DNA from 4 places in the Pseudomonas sp. LBUM1656 genome. Region 2 is predicted to be linked to each of the others. Evidence: predicted binding sites of a transcription regulator. Region 2 holds the regulator's gene; each other region holds the start of a gene.

Region 1 (4,212 bases), 2.0 Mb from region 2:
AGTCCGAGAATTGAGTTGAGCCCTTCGCGAGCAAGCCCGCTCCCACAGTTTGATCTCTGTCGTACACATGTTCTGTGTTCACTGGAGATTCAATGTGGGAGCGGGCTTGCTCGCGAAGGCTATTTCAGCAGCGACTCAACGAAACCGGTCAACCTCTTGGCGCAAGTCTGCCGCCAGCTTCTCCAGCTCTTTGGCAGTCACGGCAAGGTTCGACACCACTTCGCGCTGCTCACTGTTCGCCAGCGCAATGCTTTGCAGGTTGCTGCTGAGCAACGTCGCGGTGCTGCTCTGCTCCTGAGTTGCGGTGGTGATCGCCGCGAATTGCTGGCCCGCCGAACGGCTCTGCTCATCAATCCGCGCCAGGGCCGAGGCCACGTTGGCGTTGCGTGACAAGCCTTCCTGCATCAGCACATTGCCTTGTTCCATGGTGCTGATGGCGTTGCCGGTTTCCTGCTGGATGCTTTGAATCATCCCGGAGATTTCATCCGTGGCCTGACGCGTACGCGAAGCCAGGTTGCGAACCTCGTCGGCGACCACCGCAAAACCACGACCCTGCTCACCGGCACGGGCGGCTTCGATGGCCGCGTTCAGCGCCAGCAGGTTGGTCTGATCGGCGATCGAGGTAATCACCCCGACAATGCCGCCGATTTCCTGGGAACGCTGACCCAAGGTATTGATCACTGTTGCTGTGCTGTTCAACGCGCCAGCAATTTGCTCAAGCGACGAAGACGCTTCATCCATCGACGTACGACCGATCTGCGTTTGCTGTGCGTTTTCCTGCGCCAGACGCTGGGTGTTGCCCATGTTGTCGGCGATGTTCAGCGAAGTCGCGCTGAACTCTTCCACGGCGCCGGCCATGCTGGTGATTTCGCCCGACTGCTGCTCCATCCCTTCATAGGCCCCACCGGACAGGCCGGACAACGCCTGGGCACGGCTGTTGACCTCGCCCGAGGCCTTGCGGATGTGCTCGACCATGGTCGACAAGGCCTGGCTCATCTGGTTGAAGGCACGGGCCAGCTGACCGATTTCGTCATTGCTCGATACGCTCAGGCGCACGCTCAAATCACCGGCACCCAGGGCTTCCGCCTGACGCACCAGATCACCCAGCGGCGCAAGTTTGCTACGCAAAAGCCAGACTGCCGAGCCGACCGCGATCAACATCGCCAGCAGACTGCCGATCGCCAATTGAATGCCGACACTCCAGGTCACGGCGCTGATTTCGGCTTGCGGCATGCTCGCCACCACCGACCATGGGCCGCCTTCGAACGGCACCGCCACGCTGTAGAAGTCTTCGGACTTGTCGCTCCAGAAGTCACCCTTGCCCGGGGTTTTCGCCAGATCGACGATGGCCGGGACTGCCTGATCCAGCGCTTGCACGCCTGCAATCGGCACCAGCCACTTTTTCTGCTCGTCGAGCAACGCCAGGGAGCCAGTCTGGCCGATACGGAAGCGCTTCAGATTCTCGAACTGCGCGTTCTGCGCGTCGGTGTAATCGAATCCTACGAACAGCACGGCAATCACCTTACCGCTGCTGTCGCGCACGGGCGTGTACTGCGTCATGTAGGAGCGATCGAAGAGCAAGGCGCGACCCACGTAGCTCTGCCCCGCCATCAAGCGCGCATAGGCCGGATTAGCGTGATCCAGCAAGGTGCCGATGGCCCGGTTGCCGTCCTGCTTGGTCAGGGAGGTACTGACCCGAACGAAGTCTTCGCCGCTGCGCACGAACACCGTCGCAACGCCCGCGGTCATTTGCTTGAACTCGTCCACTTCCTTGAAGTTGTTGTTCAACACTTCGCTGCCCAGATGCAATCCAGGCGTCTGCGCGCCCGCCACGGCCACCGGCTCGTCCGGGTGCACGCTCAAGCCCGCGCTGAAGCGCTTCTCGAACAGGCCGGCCAGACGCTGGGTGCTCTCACGCAACGTGCCGTGAAAGGTACTCAACTGATCGGCCAGCAACCGGGCTTCACTGGCCAGGTGCTCTTCGCGGGTGGCGAGGTTGGCGGTGTCCAGCGAGCGCAAAGCGAACACGGTACTGCCAGTGATGACAATCGCCAGTATCACGGCAAGCGCAAGACCAAGCTGTGAGGCGATCCGGGCACGAGGTTGAGACATGACAGCTCCTGGCCGAGTGACCGGATCATCCTGATCACGATGCGCACTCGGCAAAATTCTAATAAGGGGAATTACCTGGAACCAGCACGAAGGTCCCACCTGCAGATTTTCGGCGGCAAACCTGAATACTTGAGCAATTAGCGGGGATATGGCGCAATGCCTCTATTGCAGAGGCTCTAACGATTCAGCTCAAGCGCTCGACCTCCGGTAAATCCATGGTCCGGACCTCGCCTTGCAAGAAATCGCTGAGGCGGCGCAAACGTTCACCTCCCGGGCGGGTTTTTGGCCAGACGAGGTAATAATTCTCTCCGCTGGCGACAGCCGTCGGCCAGGGCAAACTCAGGCGACCCTGAGCGACATCCTCCGCCACCATCAGCAAATCGCCCATGGACACGCCGTAGCCCCGCGCAGCGGCGATCATGCCCAGCTCCAGCGTGTCGAACACCTGGCCACCCTTGAGCGATACCTCATCGGCCAACCCCATGCGCGCCAGCCACGTTCGCCAGTCGCGGCGGTCCGGCGTCGGGTGCAGCAGTTCGGTGCTCGCCAGACGCGCCACGTCCCACGGCTGATCCTTCAGCAGATTCGGCGCGCCCACTGGAATCAGCTCCTCTGGAAACAACAACGTCGCTTCCCAATCCGGCGGGAAATGGCCGTTGCTGAGGATGACGGCGCAGTCGAAGGGTTCGTGGTTGAAGTCCACGGTGTCGATGTCCATCCAGGCACTGGTCAATTGCACTTCGTTGCCCGGTTGCAAATGGCGGAAACGGCTCAGCCGCGCCAACAGCCAGCGCATGGTCAACGTCGACGGGGCTTTCATGCGCAGGATGTCGTCTTCGGCGCGCAAGGTGTTGCAGGCACGTTCCAGCGCGGTAAAACCTTCACGAATGCCGGGCAAGATCAGCCGCGCCGACTCGGTCAGTTGCAGGTTGCGTCCGCTGCGATGAAACAGCCGGCAGGCAAAATGCTCTTCGAGGGTACGAATGTGGCGACTCACCGCACTCTGGGTGATCGACAATTCTTCAGCGGCACGGGTAAACGAGCTATGCCGCGCCGCCGCTTCGAATGCGCGCAGGGCATACAAGGGAGGAAGACGACGGGACATTCGGAAAGCTCCTATAGCGCGGTCACGCCACGTTAGCAGAAACTTGTCAGCATGAGTCTGACTCATGCCACCCATCCTTTTTATCCCTTTGTGAAAAGCCCGCGGAGCGCCGAGAATCGGCTCTCTCCTGTTTACACTGAAATCGAGGCGTGATGACCATGCAGCATCCAGCACGTACCGAACTCTGGGCCATCCTGCGGCTGGCGGGGCCGTTGATTGCCTCGCAGTTGGCGCACATGCTGATGGTCCTCACCGACACCTTGATGATGGCGCGCCTGAGTCCGGAAGCGCTGGCCGGTGGTGGCCTGGGCGCAGCGACCTATTCGTTCGTGTCGATTTTCTGCATCGGCGTGATTGCGGCGGTCGGCACCCTGGTGGCGATCCGTCAGGGCGCGGGCGACATCGTCGGCGCCGCGCGACTGACCCAGGCCGGACTGTGGCTGGCGTGGTTGATGGCGCTGGTAGCCGGTCTGCTGCTGTGGAACCTCAAACCGGTGTTGCTGCTGTTCGGCCAGACCGAAACCAACGTCCAGGCCGCCGGGCAGTTTCTGCTGATCCTGCCGTTCGCCCTGCCCGGCTACCTGAGCTTCATGGCCCTGCGCGGCTTCACCAGCGCCATCGGCCGGGCGACACCGGTAATGGTCATCAGCCTCGGCGGCACCGTGGCCAACTTCCTGCTCAACTATGCGTTGATCACCGGGATGTTCGGCCTGCCGAAAATGGGCCTGGTGGGTATCGGGCTGGTCACGGCGATTGTCGCCAACCTGATGGCCGTGGCGCTGGCGCTGCACATCCGTCGGCATCCGGCTTACGACGCGTATCCACTGCGTCAGGGTCTGTCGCGGCCTAACCGTCAGTACCTGAAAGAACTGTGGCGCCTCGGCCTGCCCATCGGCGGCACCTACGCGGTGGAAGTCGGTTTGTTTGCGTTCGCCGCGCTGTGCATGGGCACCATGGGCAGTACGCAACTGGCGGCGCACCAGATCGCCCTGCAG
Region 2 (4,212 bases):
CCGTTGTCCCGCGACTTGCTGGCGATGATCACCGACATTGACGAACCCCGTCAGGCCTGGCGCATGTTGCTGGCGCACCTGGCGCGGATGATTGCCACACCGGAAGTCGAGCCACTGGAAGAGGGCGGCGTGATTGCCATGGTCGGCCCTGCCGGCATGGGCAAGACCACCACCCTGGCAAAGCTTGCGGCCCGCTATGTGCTCAAATACGGCGCGCAAAACATCGCGCTGGTGAGCATGGACAGCTACCGTATCGGTGCGCAGGAACAATTGAAGACCTTGGGCCGGATTCTCAACGTGTCGGTAACCCACGTCGATCCGGGCCAATCGCTGGTCCAGGCGCTGGATCCATTGTTGCGCAAACGCGTGGTGCTGATTGATACCGCGGGCCTTCAGGCCAGCGATCCGGCCCTGCGCATGCAGCTCGAAAGCCTGGCTGGACGTGGCATCAAGTCAAAAAATTATCTGGTTCTGGCAACCACCAGCCAGAAACAGGTTCTAACGGCCGCTTATCACAGTTACAAGCGCTGCGGGCTCGCTGGCTGCATCCTGACTAAACTGGATGAAACGGCAAGTCTGGGTGAGGTGTTGAGCCTGGCCATCAGTCATGAATTGCCGGTGGCGTACCTGACCGATGGCCCGCGTATTCCGGATGATCTGCATCTGCCGCGTCGTCATCAGTTGGTCAGTCGCGCCGTAAGCGTGCAAATGCAAGAAGAACCCAGCGAAGAAGCCATGGCTGACATGTTCGCTGATATTTACCACAGCCCGACCAAGCAGGTTGGCTGAGGTACTAATGAACCGTTTTTGTACCTACATCGATGGTCTGCCATGCATTGTTCAGTTGATGAACGCGCAGCCAGTAATGTGGCCTCCGTCTATGCAAGACAAGGTAAAGAAATAACATGGGCAGCATGCATCCCGTACAGGTGATCGCGGTGACCGGCGGCAAAGGTGGCGTCGGGAAGACTAACGTGTCAGTGAACTTGTCCCTGGCTCTAGCTGAGCTCGGCCGGCGCGTCATGCTGCTGGACGCCGATCTGGGGCTGGCGAACGTCGACGTCCTGCTGGGGCTGACACCCAAACGTACCCTGGCCGACGTGATCGAAGGCCGCTGTGAGCTGCGCGACGTTCTGTTGCAAGGCCCTGGCGGTATTCGCATCGTCCCGGCCGCGTCCGGCACGCAGAGCATGGTTCATCTGAGCCCGGCCCAACACGCCGGCCTGATTCAGGCCTTCAGCGATATCGGCGACAACCTCGACGTCTTGGTGATCGACACCGCTGCGGGTATTGGTGACTCGGTAGTCAGTTTTGTTCGCGCCGCGCAAGAAGTCTTGCTGGTGGTCTGCGACGAGCCGACTTCGATCACTGATGCCTACGCGCTGATCAAACTGCTGAACCGCGATTACGGCATGAACCGCTTCCGCGTCCTGGCCAACATGGCCCAGAGCCCGCAGGAAGGTCGCAACCTGTTCGCCAAGTTGACCAAGGTCACGGACCGCTTCCTCGACGTCGCCCTACAATACGTCGGCGCGGTGCCTTACGACGAAAGCGTGCGCAAGGCCGTGCAGAAGCAGCGTGCCGTCTACGAAGCCTTCCCGCGTTCCAAGTGCGCCCTGGCGTTCAAGGCGATCGCGCAGAAGGTCGACACCTGGCCGTTGCCTGCCAACCCGCGTGGGCACCTGGAGTTTTTCGTCGAGCGCCTCGTGCAACAGACCGCAGGACCCGTCCTATGACAGCCAGTGGCTACAACCTCTACAAGAAGTCGGCACGTGACGCGCAGTACGAGCTGATCGAGCGTTACGCGCCACTGGTCAAACGCATTGCTTACCACTTGCTGGCCCGTCTGCCGGCCAGTGTCCAGGTTGAAGACCTGATCCAGGCCGGGATGATCGGCCTGCTTGAAGTGTCGACCAAATACGACGCCAGCAAAGGCGCGAGTTTCGAGACGTACGCGGGCATTCGAATCCGCGGCGCGATGCTCGATGAAGTACGCAAGGGGGACTGGGCGCCACGTTCGGTCCACCGCAATACCCGCATGGTCAGCGACGCAATTCGCTCGATTGAAGCTAAAACCGGTCGTGACGCTAAAGATCATGAGGTTGCGGCCGAACTCCAATTGAGTCTCGACGATTATTACGGGATTTTGAACGACACCCTGGGCAGCCGGTTATTCAGTTTCGACGATCTGTTGCAGGACGGCGAACACGAAGGGCTGCATGAGGATGGCGCGAGTGCACATCTGGAGCCGTCACGCGATCTGGAAGATGAACGCTTCCAGGCAGCGCTGGCGGACGCGATTGCCAATTTGCCGGAGCGTGAGCGACTGGTGTTGGCGCTGTACTACGACGAAGAGCTGAACCTCAAGGAAATCGGTGAGGTCCTGGGGGTCAGCGAATCGCGGGTCAGCCAGTTACATAGCCAGTGCGCGGCCCGTTTGCGGGGGCGTTTGGGGGAGTGGCGAGCGCGCTGAAGGCAGTGTGGGGACACTGCGAACGAGGCCGGTGGAGTGTTGAACTGCACCGGTCGCGATCTGTTGTGCTCCAGACAGTCATCGAGTGCATTGCCGGATTGATTGAAATGGCGCGTCCAGGTGCTGGGCGCGTTTAAGACTGCTTGGAGGTCGAATTGGACAAGAACATGAAAATCCTCATCGTTGATGACTTCTCAACGATGCGGCGGATCATAAAAAACCTGTTGCGTGACCTTGGGTTCACCAACACGGTCGAGGCCGACGATGGCACTACCGCCATTCCGGTTCTCAACAGCGGGAGCATCGACTTTCTGGTAACGGACTGGAACATGCCTGGCATGACCGGTATCGATCTGCTGCGTCACGTGCGCGCCGATGAAAAGCTCAAGCACCTGCCGGTGCTGATGGTGACTGCAGAAGCCAAGCGCGAGCAGATTATCGAAGCGGCCCAGGCCGGTGTTAACGGCTATGTGGTCAAACCCTTCACGGCCCAGGCGTTGAAAGAAAAAATCGAGAAGATTTTCGAACGCATCGGTTGATCCACTGCGCCACGGGGGAGCTATGGAGCATAAAGAATCTTCACTGGGCGATTTTGAATCGACCCTGAAAAAACACGCGGTCGAACTGGTCGAAAGCCTTGAAAAAGGCAGGTTCGGCGACGCGGTGCAACTGATCCATGAGCTCAATCAGACCCGTGACCGCGGCCTGTATCAGGAAGTGGGCAAGCTCACTCGCGAGCTGCATAGCGCGATCGTCAATTTCCAGATTGACCCGAACATGCCGCAAGCCGAGGAAGTGTCACAGATCACGGACGCCACCGAGCGCCTGGGGTATGTGGTCAAGCTGACCGAGGCCGCCGCCAACCGCACCATGGACCTGGTGGAGAACGCCACGCCGCTGGTCAACAGCCTGAGCGAAGAAGCCCAGGCGTTGAGCACGGATTGGGGGCGGTTCATGCGTCGCGAAGTCGGGGCTGAAGAGTTCCGCGAGCTGGCCCGGCGGGTCGACGGTTTCCTGACACGCAGCAGCGAAGACAATCGCACGGTGTCGAGCAACCTCAACGACATTCTGCTGGCCCAGGATTACCAGGACCTCACCGGTCAGGTGATCAAGCGCGTGACCCAGTTGGTCACCGAAGTTGAAAGCAACCTGCTCAAGCTCGTGCTCATGGCCAGTCAGGTAGACCGCTTTGCGGGTATCGAACATGACCGTGATGCGATGCTCGCTGAAAAAGATCCGCAAAAACATCTCTCTCAGGGTGAAGGTCCGCAGATTCATGCCGATAAAAGAGAAGACGTTGTGTCCGGTCAGGACGATGTGGACGATTTGCTATCCAGCCTAGGGTTTTAGAATTTTAGGTTTTTTAGGTTTTTAGACCTGTAGGAGCACCCCCTTAATGAGCTTCGGCGCCGATGAAGAGATCCTTCAGGATTTCCTGGTTGAGGCCGGCGAGATTCTAGAGCAACTGTCCGAACAGCTGGTCGAGCTGGAAAGCCGACCGGATGATGCGGATTTGCTCAATGCAATTTTTCGCGGTTTTCACACTGTAAAAGGGGGCGCCGGCTTCCTCCAGCTCAACGAGCTGGTGGAGTGCTGTCACATCGCCGAGAACGTGTTCGACATCCTGCGCAAGGGTGAACGTCGCGTCGACTCGGAACTGATGGACGTGGTTCTCGAAGCGCTGGACGCGGTGAACAGCATGTTCACCGAAGTGCGCGAACGCAGCCCGATCACGGCTG
Region 3 (4,212 bases), 1.7 Mb from region 2:
ATCTGCAGCGAGGTGATCATCTTGTGGATCTCTTCCGCCGACTCCTGCGTGCGATGCGCCAGGTTGCGCACTTCGTCCGCCACCACCGCAAAACCGCGGCCGGCTTCACCGGCACGCGCCGCTTCGATGGCGGCGTTGAGCGCGAGCAAGTTGGTCTGCTGGGAGATGCCTTTGATCACATCGAGAATGTGCCCGATGTTGTCAGTGCTGGCGTTCAGGGTTTCGATCTGGGTGCAGGACAGGCTGATTTTCTGCGACAGCTCGGTCATCGCCAGGATGGTTTTCTCCACCACCTGACGACCGTCGTCCGCCTGCTCGCTAGCGCCGCTGGCATGCTGCGAAGCATCGGCGGCATTGCGGGCGATTTCCTGAGTGGCGGCGCCCAGTTGGTTGATCGCCGCTGCCACGCTGTTGGTGCGCGCGCTTTGTTCGTCGGAACCGACGATCGAGGCGTTGGACGATGCCATCACCCGTTGCGACAGATCGTGGACCTGACGGGTCGCCGAGGACACTTCGGAAATCGAGGCGTGAATCCGCTCCACGAACTGGTTGAAGGAACCACCCAACTCGCCGAATTCGTCTTTGCTTTCCACGGCCAGACGACGGGTCAGGTCGCCTTCACCCTGGGCGATGTCCTGCATCGCGCGGCCCATGGTGGTCAGCGGACGCATCAGCACATTGATCAGCAGGCTCAGCAGCACTGCAATAACGCTCACGGCGATAAACATTGCGATCAGCGCCGAGGTACGGAAGTGGCTCAGTGGCGCGTAGGCCTTGTCCTTGTCGATCGACAGACCGATGTACCACTCGGCATTCGGCAAACCGCTCACCGGAGTGAACGAGAGGATACGGTCCTGTTTGTTCAGGGTGACGTCCTGATTGCCCTTCTCGATGCGCACGCCGGAGTTGGGATAAATGTCCTTCAGGTTCTTCATCACCTGGTCTTTGTCCGGGCTGACGATCACCTGACCGTCGGCGCTGACCAGAAACGCGTGGCCGATGCCACCGAAGTCCACCGAGTTGATGATCTTCACCAGGGTTTCCAGGCTCAGGTCACCGCCGACCACGCCGAGCAATTCGCCGTTCTTTTTCACCGGCATGGCGATGGTCACCACCAAGCCACCGACCGCCGCCATATACGGCGGCGTCAGCATGGTTTTGTCAGCAGCGACGGCTTGTTTGTACCAGGGACGCTGACGCGGATCGTAACCGTCCGGCATCTTCGCGTCGGGGCGTTGGGTGAACACGCCATTGGCCTGGCCAACATAGGTGAACTGGAAGTTCGAGGTGAAGGCCGGTTGATCAACCAGGCCTGGAAGGTCCGCGCTGGCGCCTTGGTGAGCGACGTTCTGCGCGAGATTTTCCAGGACCAGCACACGGCCGCTCATCCAGTTCTGCACGCTACTGGCCGTCAGATCGCCGGCTTGCTGGACGGAGGACTCGAGGTTTTGCCGGATGGTGTTTCGCTGCAGATAGTCGTTGTACAAAGTGAACAACGCAAAAGCCAGCACCACGACGCCAGAGGCGGCCAGAAGGATTTTATGGCTGAATTTGAGATTCATTTCATGGGACTTCTTATGCAAAAAGTGGGGATGCGTTCCAGGTGCAACATTCCATGTAACAGCGCAGGCGGCATTCTTCGGCCGCTCTACTTTGGTGCACGCATGTCTCCCCAGTCTGTCGGCACGAGTCAGAGAAATCTTAGGGGTTTGTAAGAAATGCCCGGCATTCCCGCCGAACGGTGTGCCAGAGCGGTTGAATAGTGTTTTGGTGATGACAGTTGTTCGACCGGCAGTTGCAAATTCCGCGACCCTTGATGACAATGCGACTAATTATCATTTGTGACGTCCAGGCTGTCGCGTTCATGTCCTCTCCTGAGTTTGCTGTTCAGACGCTTTACAGTAGCCATCACGGTTGGCTCAACGCGTGGCTGCGCGCTCGACTGTGCAATGCAGCCGATGCGGCCGACTTGGCGCAGGACACCTTCGTACGCCTGCTGCAAAGAACCGAACGCCTCGAACTCAAGGCGCCCCGTGCCTTTTTGCGAACTATCGCCCGTGGCCTGGTCATCGACCATTGGCGCCGCGAGGAAATCGAACGCGCCTATCTGGAAACCATCGCTCACTTGCCCGAAGCACAAACCCCGAGTGCCGAAGCGCGGGCGCTGGTGCTTGAATTGCTGGAAAGCATCGCCCGCCTGCTTGAAGGCTTGAGGCCGAAAGTGCGTCAGGCCTTTCTGCTGGCTCAGTGCGAAGGACTTACCCACAAGCAGATTGCCGAGCAGATGGGTTTGTCCCTGCGTTCGGTGGAGCGTTACGTCGCTGATGCGCTGTATCACTGCTATGTCTTGCGATATGAAGCGTAATGACTGTGGATAACTCGTCACTTCACCGGCGCGGCGAACCTCAGCAGAAGGTGGTCAAACAGGCTATCAATTGGCTGCTGCGGCTGCGCAATAACGCGGCCAACCCGAGGTTGCGCCAGCAATGCGATGTCTGGCGCGCTGAACATTTTGAACACGAATTGGCCTGGCAGCGGGTGCAGTCCCTGCAAGCCGAGTTGAGCAGCAATCTGCGTGCAGTGACCGGTGCTCAAGTCGCACTCAATACGCTGGAAAACAGCGCTCAGGGTTTGGGACGACGCCAGGCGCTCAAGTTGCTGTCGGGCGCATTGCTGATGGGTTCAGCGGTATGGCTGAGCAAGGATGCGATGGGTTGGCAACAATGGACTGCCGACTTCGCCACAGCCATGGGCGAGCGGCGTGGTTTCCAGTTGCCCGACGGCACCCGCCTGGAGCTCAACACCGCCAGCGCGGTGGATCTCGATTACACCGCGCAGCAACGGCTGATCAAACTGACGCGTGGCGAAATCATCGTGACCTGCGGCGGCATCGACGAAGCGTCTCCATTTGATCGACCGTTGCGGGTGCAAAGCCGTCACGGCGTGTATGAAGGTGTGGGCGCGCGGTTCATCCTGCGTCAGGACGATGACTGCACACGGCTCAGTGTCACCAGCGGCATGGTCGCAATTCATTCGCCACGGGCCGCCGACGGTGAGCCGATTCGGGTGCAGGCCGGGCAGAGTTATTTGATCGATCACCACCAGGCGAAGTTGGCGGCGCCACTGGATATGGATGCCGGCGCGTGGGTCGATGGCTTGATCGTCACTCGCAACATGCGCCTGGGAGATTTCCTCAATGAGGTCGCACGCTACCGGCACGGTTATCTGACGTGTTCATCGGACATCGCCGACTTGCGCCTGTCCGGAGTCTTCCGCCTGGAGAACACCGATAAGCTGCTGGCGATCCTGCCGCAAACCCTGCCGGTGCAGTTGCGCTACCGCACTCGCTGGTGGGTGACGCTGGAGCGGCAAGTCTGAATTATTTTTGGCGGGTTTTCCGTACAAGCCCGGCTTAGTCAGTAAGCACTTCAACTCTGACTTCAGCGACTTCCTACGGAAACCTACAATGACTGTGCGCGCCATCGGTAAGAATCTTCCTTGTTTCACTGCGGATACCTGCATTTTGCGCCACGCCGTTCGCGCCGCGCTGTTCTCTACCGCACTGGGTGTCGGCGTATTGCCAGCACTTGCTGTTGCGGCGCAGGGCAGCGAAGTCAGCAGCCATCGGTACACCATCGGCGCCGGTCCATTGAGCGATGTGCTCAACCAGTTTGCGCGGCAGGCCGGCATCACGCTGTCGACCACGCCGGCGCAAACCAGCGGGCGTCAGTCACCGGGTGTGCAGGGCGATTATTCGGTCGATCAGGCGCTGAATCATTTGCTCAGCGGTTCTGGCCTGGAGGCCGTGAGCCAGGATGGCAGCAGTTATGTGCTGCGGCCCGCCGCCGAATCTGGAGTGCTGGCGCTGCCCACCACCGACATCAAAGGCTTTGCCCTCGGTAACGCACTGGGCAGCATGGACGGCTACAACGCCACGCACAGCCAGATCGCCACCAAGACCAGTACTGCGCTGCTTGAAACATCACAAAGCGTATCGGTGGTCACCCGCGAGCAAATGGACGATCAAGGCTCGCAAACCGTCTCCCAGGCGATGCGCTACACCCCGGGCGTGCTGACCAATCCTTATGGCGCGACCCACCGTTATGACTACGTGGCGATGCGCGGCTTCAACGACGGCTCGGTGGATAACATCTACCTCGACGGCCTCAAATCCATGGGCGACAGCGGCACCTACAGCACCATGCAGGTGGA
Region 4 (4,212 bases), 1.3 Mb from region 2:
GCTGCTGTTGGTGGCGGCTTTTTGACCCATCACCGCTTGTGCCGCGGTTGCACCGATCTGCTCGGCCAAGGTGCGCTTGCCGCTGAATTGCGCCTCGGGATGAACCTGGATCAAACCGTCGGAACGCACGAGATAGACCTTGCCGCGCTCACCGAAGTTGAAGTTGTGGATCAGCTCCGACAGCTCTTTCATGCTCAACCCCAGCCCGGCAACGCCCACGACTTTACCGGCCTGCTCGACCTTGAGGTCGATGAACAGCGCCAATTCTCCGGTCGCGGTGTCATTGTCGATATTGAGGGTGCGCGGCTGATTGCTGTCGAGGAAGGCGTAGAACCAGGCGTCCTTGGGATTGGAGCGGCTGAGAGTCCGATCCAGGCCTTTTTCCGTGAAGTAATGGTTTGAAGCAGTGCCGACGATCAGCGCGGTGAAGGCTTTGTGCTCGGCGCGGATGCCTTCCAGGTACTCCACAAACGTGGCGGTTTGGGCGCTGTTTTCACCCCCGGCCAGCCAGTCGCGCACCATGCTGTTGCTGGCGATGTCCTTCGCGGCGGTGAGGGGTTGGACGAGGATTCGTTCGATGTCGTTGCGCATCGCCTCGATGCTCGACGGCAGTGCCTGTTCGACCAGATAGCTCTGGGCGAGACGGTTGACCACGAGGGTATAAATGCCAACCACGATCAGGATGCTGACCAGCAGGGCGGTGCCCATGCTGAGGATCAACTGCCATTGAATACTGCGTCGCCAGAACTGCATGGAGCACCCCCAAAGAATAAGAGGCTGAAACACTGCAACAGCCGTGCCGATTGTATACAACTAAACCGACAATTTATTCTTTGGTTGTGCGCAAAGCCGATCAGGCCTGATTGATCGTCTTGGAGATCACTTCAACCGTGGCGCTGACTTGCTCTTGGTAACGGTCGAGTTCCTGCTTGTGCTGCTTCTGCATTTCAATCTGCTGGGAGCACAGATTCATCGCGGCCAGCACCAGCAAGCGGTCACCGATCAGCGTCGGGTACTTTCTTTTGGTGTCGGCCAAGGCAGCTTTCAACATCATTGCGGCGTCCAGCAGGGTTTGCTCTTCCCCGGCCGGCGCCTTGATCGAATAGTCCTCCCCCAGGATCGAGACGACTTTCACCCCTGCGGCGCCGTGATTCATGCGCTGACCGGGCCGGCGCTGACGCGCTCAACCAGGGCCTGGATGCGGGCCGCGGTGGCACCTTGTTTTTCTTCCTGTTCCATCAGGTTCAGTTGCAGGCTTTCGTTTTCATCCTTGGCCTGGGCCAGTTCGGCGCTCAGGGTCTGGTTAGTGCCGAGCAGCGTCTGGTTCTGTTGCACCAGGTCGTTGACCAGCTGTTCCAATTGGCTAAGGGATGCTTCCAACATTTTGATTTTCCAAGCATTTTCAAGGGGCGCGTACGATAAAGAAAAGTCACCACGGATGCCAGGGTTATTCAGGCGCAAGCCCTTGATTTTCCTGGCGGGCGACCGTCCTCGTGAGCTTTAAAGACTGTGATTGGCGAATCTGGTTCCCTCACTTCGTCGCTCCTACAAATAACGGCCTTTCTGCGACAAAACCGCACACGCACTCAAGACTTTAGTCGTATGACCGATAAGTCACTCATACGTCAGCTTCAGCGCCGCACGGGTGCGCTCACTTTGGTAAACAGCATGTCCCTTCGTAATATGAATATCGCACCGCGGGCGTTCCTCGGTTTCGCCCTGATTGGCGGCTTGATGCTGGTTTTGGGTGTGTTTGCCCTGAACCAGATGAGCAAGATTCGCGGCGCCGGCGAGAACATCGTCGAGAGCAGCGTGCCGAGCATCAAGGCGCTGGACGAGTTCACCCAACTGACGCTGCGCCTGCGGGTCCTGTCCTATCGCCTGCTGACAAACCGCGAACCGGACGTTCAGCAAAAAACCATCGAGCTGTTCGACCAGCGCAATCAACAGATCCGTGCCGCCCAGACTGAGTATGAAAAATTCATCAGCAGCCCTGAAGAGCGTGCGGCTTACGACCAGTACGTGCAGTTGCTCGGCCAGTATCGTCAGCTTGAAGACCGGATGAAGACGCTGTCGCGCAACAACCAGGTGGAAGAACTGCGCACCTTGCTCAACACCGATCTGTTGAACAACTCTGAAGCCGTCAACGCTGTGCTCAACCGGCTGATGCTGATCAACAATCAACAGGCGGTCGATCTTAATCAGCAGGCAGCTGATCAGTATTCCTCGGCGTTCAACCTGGTCGTCACCCTGCTGGTGATCGCCTCCGGCCTGACCGTGCTGTTCGCCTGGCTGCTGACCAACAGCATCACCAAGCCGATCGCCAATGCCCTGAGCGCTGCCGAAGAAATCGCCGAGGGCAACCTGACTCGCCCGATCACGGTTGATGGCGAAGACGAAGCCGGTCGCTTGTTGCTGGCCATGTCGAAGATGCAGGACAAGTTGCGCGATACCCTGCAACGCATTTCCGGTTCGGCCACGCAACTGGCGTCCGCCGCTGAAGAGTTGAACAGTGTCACCGACGAAAGCGCCCGTGGCCTGACCCAGCAGAACAACGAAATCGAACAGGCCGCCACCGCAGTCAATGAAATGACCAGCGCCGTGGAAGAAGTCGCGCGCAACGCCGTGAGCACTTCCGAAGCTTCGAAAAACGCCACCACCTCGGCCGGCGACGGTCGTGACCTGGTGCAGGAAACCGTCAGCGCCATCGAACGCATGAGCGCCGATGTGCAGAGCACGGCGACCCTGATTGGCGACTTGGCCAATGAGTCCCGTGACATCGGCAAGGTGCTGGACGTGATTCGTGGCCTGGCTGACCAGACCAACCTGTTGGCATTGAACGCAGCAATCGAAGCCGCACGTGCCGGTGAAGCCGGGCGTGGTTTCGCGGTAGTGGCGGATGAGGTTCGTGCACTGGCGCATCGCACCCAGCAGTCGACCAGCGAAATCGAACGCATGATCGGCAGCATCCAGAGCGGTACCGAACACGCGGTGGATTCGATGCGTAACAGTACCGAACGTGCCGAATCGACCTTGAACATTGCCCGCGGTGCAGGTCTGTCCCTGGACACCATCAACAGCGCCATTGTCGAGATCAACGAGCGCAACCTGGTGATCGCCAGCGCGGCGGAAGAACAGGCGCAGGTGGCCCGTGAAGTGGATCGCAACCTGGTGAACATTCGGGATTTGTCGGTGCAGTCGGCGACCGGGGCGAATCAGACGAGCGCGGCGAGTAATGAACTGTCGCGATTGGCGCTGGACCTGAACAACATGGTTGGGCGGTTCAGCCTCTAAGCGCAGATCGCGTCACGGCGGAAAAGATCGCAGCCTCGTTTCACTCGACAGCTCCTACACCGGATCTGCGTGAGGCGGCGATCTTTTGATCTGCAAAACCTTTTTGACAGCATCACATTTCAACAGGTTAGAATCGCTGGCACGCAGACTGCATGGTCAGTTTGTGCCCGCCTTTCAGCTTTCTGGAGTATTGCCTTTGAATGCGACGACCATCAACAGCCTGTTCTTGATCGGCGCGTTGCTGGTAGGTGCGAGCATTCTGGTGAGCTCACTTTCCTCGCGCCTCGGTATCCCGATTCTGGTGATCATCCTGGCGGTGGGCATGGCCGCTGGTGTCGACGGCGGCGGCATTATTTTCGATAACTACCCAACGGCTTATCTGGTCGGCAACCTTGCCCTCGCGGTGATCCTCCTCGATGGCGGCTTGCGCACCCGGGTCTCGAGTTTCCGCGTGGCGCTTTGGCCCGCGCTGTCGCTGGCCACGGTCGGGGTGTTGATCACGACCGCACTGACCGGCCTGGCTGCCGCCTGGCTGTTCAACCTGAACCTCATCCAGGGTTTGCTGATCGGCGCCATCGTCGGTTCCACGGACGCCGCGGCGGTGTTCTCGCTGCTGGGCGGCAAAGGCCTGAACGAACGGGTCACCGCCAGCCTCGAAATCGAATCCGGCAGCAACGACCCGATGGCGGTGTTCCTCACCGTGACCCTGATCGACATGCTCGCCAGCGGCCAGACCGGCTTGCACTGGAGCCTGCTCGCCCACTTCGTGCGTGAGTTCGGTATCGGTGCCGTCATCGGCCTCGGTGGTGGCTGGGTCATGCTGCAATTGGTCAACCGGATCCACCTGGCCAACGGCCTCTATCCGATTCTGGTGATTGCCGGTGGCCTGGTCGTGTTTGCCCTGACCAACGCCCTGCA

Evidence for each region. The regulator FliA, encoded in region 2, starts transcription of late flagellar genes. The targets are predictions, from matches to a motif close to CTAAAGTTTNNNNNNNNNNNGCCGNTAA.
Region 1: a site for FliA is predicted at 2,219-2,246, ahead of ACA072_RS28280 (methyl-accepting chemotaxis protein). Genes of this name have one in related genera too.
Region 3: a site for FliA is predicted at 1,678-1,705, ahead of ACA072_RS00635 (methyl-accepting chemotaxis protein). Genes of this name have one in related genera too.
Region 4: a site for FliA is predicted at 1,586-1,613, ahead of ACA072_RS02205 (methyl-accepting chemotaxis protein). Genes of this name have one in related genera too.

Annotation. Positions count from the first base shown of each region.
Region 1 covers NZ_CP166800.1:6,219,891-6,224,102, forward strand. Annotated here, with positions in the region: gene ACA072_RS28275 (ABC transporter six-transmembrane domain-containing protein) at 1-14, shown strand, start outside; gene ACA072_RS28280 (methyl-accepting chemotaxis protein) at 136-2,112, opposite strand; gene ACA072_RS28285 (LysR substrate-binding domain-containing protein) at 2,297-3,217, opposite strand; gene ACA072_RS28290 (NorM family multidrug efflux MATE transporter) at 3,376-4,212, shown strand, end outside.
Region 2 covers NZ_CP166800.1:1,787,546-1,791,757, forward strand. Annotated here, with positions in the region: gene flhF (flagellar biosynthesis GTPase FlhF) at 1-789, shown strand, start outside; gene fleN (flagellar synthesis regulator FleN) at 906-1,736, shown strand; gene fliA (RNA polymerase sigma factor FliA) at 1,733-2,473, shown strand; gene ACA072_RS07930 (chemotaxis response regulator CheY) at 2,641-3,012, shown strand; gene ACA072_RS07935 (protein phosphatase CheZ) at 3,035-3,823, shown strand; gene ACA072_RS07940 (chemotaxis protein CheA) at 3,870-4,212, shown strand, end outside.
Region 3 covers NZ_CP166800.1:124,889-129,100, reverse strand. Annotated here, with positions in the region: gene ACA072_RS00635 (methyl-accepting chemotaxis protein) at 1-1,562, opposite strand, end outside; gene ACA072_RS00630 (sigma-70 family RNA polymerase sigma factor) at 1,865-2,365, shown strand; gene ACA072_RS00625 (FecR domain-containing protein) at 2,365-3,378, shown strand; gene ACA072_RS00620 (TonB-dependent siderophore receptor) at 3,467-4,212, shown strand, end outside.
Region 4 covers NZ_CP166800.1:480,286-484,497, reverse strand. Annotated here, with positions in the region: partial or broken gene ACA072_RS02220 (HAMP domain-containing protein) at 1-708, opposite strand, end outside; gene ACA072_RS02215 (cell division protein ZapA) at 854-1,156, opposite strand; gene ACA072_RS02210 (hypothetical protein) at 1,153-1,383, opposite strand; gene ACA072_RS02205 (methyl-accepting chemotaxis protein) at 1,669-3,294, shown strand; gene ACA072_RS02200 (potassium/proton antiporter) at 3,491-4,212, shown strand, end outside.